DNA from 2 places in the Sporosarcina sp. QA0331 genome. Region 2 is predicted to be linked to the other one. Evidence: riboswitches for the same ligand, from Rfam matches in the RefSeq annotation. Region 2 holds a riboswitch; the other holds the start of a gene.

Region 1 (3,417 bases), 650 kb from region 2:
TCCTTTGTTTTGCTGCTTCATTCTTTTAGCAGCTTCACGGCTGTTATTGAAACAGCCGTAAAGATGGACTTTGATCATTCGATCCCATTGTTCATCCGTCATCTCCGTAATCGGAGCGTCTTGCGCAAACCCTGCGTTATTCACTAAAATATCAATGCCGCCAAACTGTTCATCCATATAGGCGTACATTTCACGAACTTGGCTTGATTCGGATACATCTGCAAGGTACGTCAATGCACGGACACCGTGTTTTTCGACTTCTTGGCGAGTTTGCTCGGCTACTTCCTGATCACCGATATAATTAATCAAAACGTTTGCTCCGTTCTCGGCAAATTGGAGGGCAATCGCTTTTCCGATTCCCATACTTGCGCCTGTTACGAGCACGTTTTTCCCTTCAAGACCTAACTTCATTTCACTTCACCTCATAATTCGAATCGTTTGATCAATGACTGGAGTTCTTCCGCAGTTTTATCCAATGATGCGGAAGCCTCAATCACTTCTTCCATTGATCTCACTTGTTCATTCGTCAATTTCGAAACGTTAATCGACAGATCAGCCGATTGCTCTGATGCTATTTTCATATTCGTTACCGACGCGGCCACTTCTTCTGAAGAAGCTGAAATCTCTTGTGATGCAGCCGAAATTTCTTGGATTTGATCCGCAACTTGCTCAGCAGAAAGAACAATCTCTTTGAAGATGTCTCCGGCTTTCGCTGTTTGATCCAATCCGACGCGCACATTCTCTTTCCCTTTTTCCATTACTAAAAGAGAGTCATTTGAGTTGGATTGAATATGATTAATGAGCTTATAGATTTCGGAAGCTGAATGCGCTGATTGCTCCGCCAATTTCTTTACTTCTCCCGCTACAACAGCGAAGCCTTTTCCATGTTCACCAGCTCTTGCCGCCTCTATCGCAGCGTTCAAAGCCAACAAATTCGTTTGTTCCGCAATAGCTGTAATAAAATCTACAATGTCGCTAATGCGGTTTGAGTTTTCATTCAAGCCTTGTATCGTTTCATCAATTTGATTGACAGACTCATTGATCAATTGCATTTGGTCAATGACTTGCTGAATGACTTCATTTCCTTCTTTCGCAGCGTTTGAAGTAAAATACGACGATTCGGAAACGGTATGTGCAGATTCTGCGATACGTTGAATGCTCGTTGCAGACTCTTCCATAGCAGAAGCTGTCTCCACTGTCATGACCATCGTCGTTTCAGCGTTTTTCGCAAGATGATCGATTTCTTTCGAAACATTCGTCGCATTGCGATAAGACTCTTCAGCAGTAGTTGTAAGCTGTGTTGCAGACGATGCAACGATATTTGATGTGTTTCGGATATTCATAATGACGTGCTGCAAATTGGATACCATCTCTTTAATGGAGCCAGACAGTTTTCCGACTTCATCTTTTGATTCATCCAATTCCACATCACGCAAATCGCCGCCTGCTACTTGATTGGCAATGAGAACCGCTTTGTTCAATGGGCTGAGCAAACGGATAATCGTAAAGAATAAAACTGCAAATAAAATAACAAGCCCGATAACTGCGATGACAATTTGCTTCGTAATGCTTTTTTTAATGGTCGCTTCGATATAGTCGGCTGAGTAATCGATGCCCAAGACAGCGATTGTATTGCCTTTTTGATCCTGTATTGGACTAAATACCGTTCTCCACGACCCAAAAGTGTCTTCAAAAATACTGGTGACTGCCGGCTTGCCATTTTCGATCGCCTGCTCTGCAGCTGTCATATGTTCGGGTGCAATATCAGTGAACAATTCGCCGACTTCATACACTTCGTTCAAATTATTCGTATAGCCAACAGTGTTAACACCGCCATCTTCCATTTTCCAAATATAGCTCCAAAACATAATGCCTTGCTGTTCCAAAATATGATCCAACTGATTCTGGACCTTTAAAAAGTCGGTATCAGATTCCCCTTTTGCGTTAAAAACCTTTTCTACATCTTTCGCATCCAACTGCATTGCCGTCAATAGACCGACGCTTGTCAGCTCTTGCTCCAGATCGCTTTCCAGCTGATTTTTCAACTGAGAAATGCTTTGGACCGTTGTGACAGCGAACAAAGCGATAACAATTGCAAAAACAGTAAGCAATAATTTGAATTTAAGCGGAATGTTTTTTAACAAACGCATACCTTTTCTGCTCCTCCATTTGTAAATATTTTATGCAATAAAAAATACCCATTTCAAATTGAGAAATAGGCAAAATAAAAAACCAGAAAAAAATCTAGTTTCATGCGGCTCAGCCATCATAGCAATAATTGCTTTAGACCCGGAGCTTTGCGTCCCTCTCTTTCGAAAGGTTTGCCAACTATATTACTTGAAAATAGTACCATAGATTTTCAGAATAGGCAATAAAAAGTACTATTTTTTCTAAAACAAATAATTACATTAGCACTATCTACTACAGGATTATTGTTATTGAAAAAGTTAATTGCAGTATCGCACTTTTGATCCAGTTAAATTTAATCTATTTCTTATATAAAAGCGGGTAAGTAAAAAAATTATACTACAATTCGCAAACACCTCCCCGATTTATTGCCCATTCCGAATAAACAATTGACAATACTTTTAAAACTAGTTACTATTTATTTGAACAGCGGTCAAATGAGGAGGTACTATGTCATCACGGAAATCTGCGCAACGTGATCTGACTCAAGAGATGATCATGGAAGCTGCAAGAGACTTATTCATCGTAAAAGGATATCAGCACGTTTCGATGCGGCAAATAGCGAAAGAGCTCGGTTATAGTCATGGAGCCATATATTATCATTTTACAAATAAGGCAGAGCTATTTTATGCACTGGTGGAAGAGCATTTCAGCATGTTGGAACAAAAGTTAAAGGAGCTCGCACAAGCCCCTCTGGCCCCGCGGGAAAAACTTGAAGCCATCTTGCTCGGCTATATCGAGTTTGGTTTAAATCATCAAAGCCATTATGAAATCATGTTTTTAATCAAAGACGAAGAAGTGCTGAACTTTATCAATCAAGGCCCGAACAAAACGTATGAATTGTTTGCTCAAACCGTACATAGTTTGAGTGAGAAGCAGCTCTCGATTCACGAGATTTGGTCTATTTTCTTATCCTTGCATGGATTTGTCACACACTATTTGCGGCATGTCGTCCAATACGAAGATGTGTTGGATATGGCAAAGGCACACGTCCAGTTTTTGTTGAAAGGTATCTTTCAAAGTTAGCCATCTATTGGCTTTCTTTTTTCACTCCATTTGAACAGTGGTCAAATAATGAACTAGGGGGATTTTTATGAAAAGAGCACTAGTGTTGGGAGCTTCCGGCGGAATGGGATATTCGATTGTGAATGAATTGATTAGCAGAGGTGTGGAAGTGACGGCATTCGCCCGTTCGGAGCAGAAACTGAAACGTTTGTATGATGGGCGTCA
Region 2 (3,417 bases):
ATAATGCCAAGGCGCATCTACATGGGTACCAGTATGGGTCGTTAATGTTACGGTTTCGACAGCCCAAGCTTTGCTGTCAGGGAAGTTCTCTTTCTCCAAACCTAAAATAGCTGCAGCTTGTTCAGCTCCCTTTTCATGTGCCTCATATTCAATTGTTGGTGGAAAAGGTTCTTTCGCATTACTGTCCATCGGTACACTTAAATCGATAATTTGAGCTCCCACTCTCAAAACCCCTTTCGAAATTGGACTAAAGTAAAAACGACCAACGATCCTCCTTTCTCCCCCTTTTTTATAATTAACGATAAATCGGTGATACCTTCTCAAAAAATATCTAAAAGCCCTACAAAATTTTCACCATATTTAGCTGCTAATTCATCATGGAAGTGATTAACAACTTGATTGATATAAATATCGTGTCGAATATAGTTGAGTGTAGTCCGGGTTAACGCTGTATGACTGGATATAATGGCATGTGCATTTCCCTCAGCAGAATGAAGTATAAAGACACTTTTTTCATCTAATACACATGAAAGTTCTCCCGTATGCCTGCGGTCGGAGAATTCACCTTGGTGATGGGTGAAATGCAACCATGGAATCTTCTTATCAGTGCCATCGAATAGAATGGAGATTACTCGAACCCCCTTCTTAAACGCTTCAAGTAAGTCATCCCATAAAAGCTCCAATTCACTGTTCCAGCAACTAAGGTAAATTGTTTGTTCTGTGGATTGGATCATATTCCTTAAAGAATCAATGGAAGATACATACCCATCCAAATGATAAAGTTCCGACCAATCTGGTTTCATCTGATTGGAGATCACTTTAAATTGGCTTTCCATAAAAGCGGTATCGTTTTGGAAGTCCAATTCTATCTTTCGTAATAATTCCTTATAAGGAAGGGGAGAATATAATTTTTTGATTGAGTAATTGCCGTCTAAAACCGGAAAGACAACTTCTTTTTCACACATTCGATTTAGATTTTCATACACTTTCGGGCTGGGAACGCCCGATTTAATAGCGATTTCATTTCCGTTTAATGGATTAGATTGTAATAAAGCAACATAGATTTTAGCTTCATATTCCGTAAATCCATATCTTTTTAGAGTTGAGTTTGTTTTGTCAATATTCATTTTTATCACCTGGATTAATACTACTACCATGGTTGTAGTAAGTCAGGGGCTAATGTCAGATCGACATCCGATTGGCACGCTTTCGAAACAGCGTGGAAAACATATGCCCAAAAGCGGGATGAATCATTGTCAGAAGAATCGATGGCTAGATAGGCGACCTGATCGTGATGCAAGGTTTTTAGCCATTGGCTGATCAGCGTTGTTTTGCCATAGCCTGCAGGAGCCCGAAGAATGGTCACCTTTTTGAAGGTACCATTATGAAATTTGTCATGCAATCTTGTTCTGTTAACGCTATCCGAAAGGGGTTGCGGTAACTTTGTTTTTGCAGAAAGAAGAACCGTCATCAATTTTCCCTCCTATTCAGGTGCAATTATATAAAAGTAATCTATAATTACCGATTATTCCTAATTTTACACTTCTGTAAATTTATTGTCTACATGATTTCTGTCTTATAAAACGCAAAAGAGAGCCCGTGGGTCGGCTCTCTTTTGTCATCTAGATACCACTATCAAACAGGCAGATCAAACTGGTATTGCACTAATCCAGTCTCGTTTGCGTAAAGGGCGGCCTGTGTGCGGTCGCCAAGACAAAGCTTAGCCAAGATTTGGCTGACATGTTTCTTTACCGTGTGCTCCGTAATGAACAGGCTGTTGGCAATTTGTTTATTAGAGTATGCCATCCCCAACTTTTCCAACACTTCCTTTTCCTTTACGGTCAATTGTTCGAGTGGACGGTTGTCTACTAGCGGCTCCCTCTGTGACTGGATCAGCAAGTCAATCATATCGGGATCATAATACTTCCTTCCTCGCTGAATCAGATGAAGCGCGTAAATGAGTTCGTCGGGATCTGCTTGTAACGATATGAATCCATCCACGCCCATTTTCCTTGCATGATTGAACAGGAGAAGGTCCTGTAAATCGGTCAAGATTGCAAATTTGCAGGCGACATTGAGCCGCTTCGCTTCAGCGATTATTTCCAAACCGCTTTCGTGCCCTAACATGAAATCGGTAATTAGCAAATCCGGATGTTCTTTTCGAATTAACTGAAGAGATTCTTGCTTGTTTTTTGCTTCACCAACCACGTCGAGCCCGCTAGGCAATGACAGGGTCAAGACGAGCCCTTTGCGAATGAGCAGTTGATCATTCGCCAATACAATTTTCATCGATAGAAAGCCCCCTCGCCTAAAATGTAGGAACATTAAAAATGTCCCGAAGAAACAGGGCCGGTTGCACCACTGACTCCCTATATCCAAGGTGCCCACATAAAGGATATAGTTCATAGTCTCCTATGTATGCATAGAGTGACATTTTTAAATAAGTATACAAAATCCTTACATTTAGTATAGGGACGTCTTTGAATGTTGAATACTGAGGAATGTTAATATTCATAAATTCTGGTTGTTTCATGAACATTCCACGCGCGATAATGAGCACAAAAAGCCTCATGTATACTTGTGTCATGCGACGACGTATACAAGAGGCTATTCCTGATTCTATTCATATCAGCAGCTCAAATCATCTGCCATTCAGTATGGTAATTTCTTTCATTTCATCTTCTGTTTTCAACGGCAATTCCGTAATTGTCCAGTTTTGTGAGAGGAACTGCTTCAGTGTTTCTAACTCACTCTCACTCACTTTCAACTGTTTCATGCCCTCATCTGTCAACGAGTAATCTTTCCCGGCGTTTTTTTTGAATTTCAACTCCAGAAGCCCTCTTATGGTAATGAATTTCACTTGATATCCGTCCACTAGGATTGATGCAAAAGCATTTTTATCTTGCTGATAAAGTGAAATCAAATCACCATAATAATAATTTGGATTGATGCGTTCCCAAGAACTGCTGTCCCTTTGCTCGAGTTGAGTTAGCAGCTCCTCATTTGATATGCCATTGCTGCGTAGTGTTTCAATCATATACGCTTCCATTAATGTAAGTTTAGTAGTCGCCATCCAACATCCTCCTCAAGAAGGGGTGGCTCGCGAAAATACGGCATTTGAAACGAATGGAGTGGGTTTTATGGGCTAGTGATTGGTCTGTTGAAATCACTCCCTCTTCACTGCAAAGGAAACTTCTCCCTCGCCATCTCGATAAACACTGTAGAGGCAGGGGTTTGTTGAGCGTTTCTCCGATAGCTGAGAACGATCTTGCTTTTAAATGCTGGATCCTTGAGAGGATACAAATTGGCTTCTACCTTTACAGCGGCACTTTCGATAACACTTTGAGGAACAATCGTAATGGCGACGCCTTTATTTGCTAATCGTAATGCGTTTTCCGTATTGGATGTTTCCAATAC

The links. Region 2 has a riboswitch for cyclic di-GMP ahead of AC0L13_RS03210 (response regulator). Riboswitches for the same ligand answer to the same signal wherever they lie in the genome.
Region 1: linked by a shared signal. The riboswitch ahead of AC0L13_RS21080 (methyl-accepting chemotaxis protein) and the one ahead of AC0L13_RS03210 (response regulator) in region 2 are both predicted to bind cyclic di-GMP.

The regions. Positions count from the first base shown of each region.
Region 1 is NZ_CM147850.1:4,143,939-4,147,355, reverse strand. It holds gene AC0L13_RS21085 (SDR family NAD(P)-dependent oxidoreductase) at 1-411, opposite strand, end outside; gene AC0L13_RS21080 (methyl-accepting chemotaxis protein) at 423-2,150, opposite strand; cyclic di-GMP riboswitch class I at 2,251-2,336, opposite strand; gene AC0L13_RS21075 (TetR/AcrR family transcriptional regulator) at 2,638-3,213, shown strand; gene AC0L13_RS21070 (SDR family NAD(P)-dependent oxidoreductase) at 3,281-3,417, shown strand, end outside.
Region 2 is NZ_CM147850.1:645,187-648,603, forward strand. It holds gene AC0L13_RS03195 (cyclase family protein) at 1-228, opposite strand, end outside; gene AC0L13_RS03200 (TrmB family transcriptional regulator) at 321-1,127, opposite strand; gene AC0L13_RS03205 (hypothetical protein) at 1,151-1,471, opposite strand; gene AC0L13_RS03210 (response regulator) at 1,636-2,289, opposite strand; cyclic di-GMP riboswitch class II at 2,340-2,422, opposite strand; gene AC0L13_RS03215 (hypothetical protein) at 2,642-3,073, opposite strand; gene AC0L13_RS03220 (LysR family transcriptional regulator) at 3,178-3,417, opposite strand, start outside.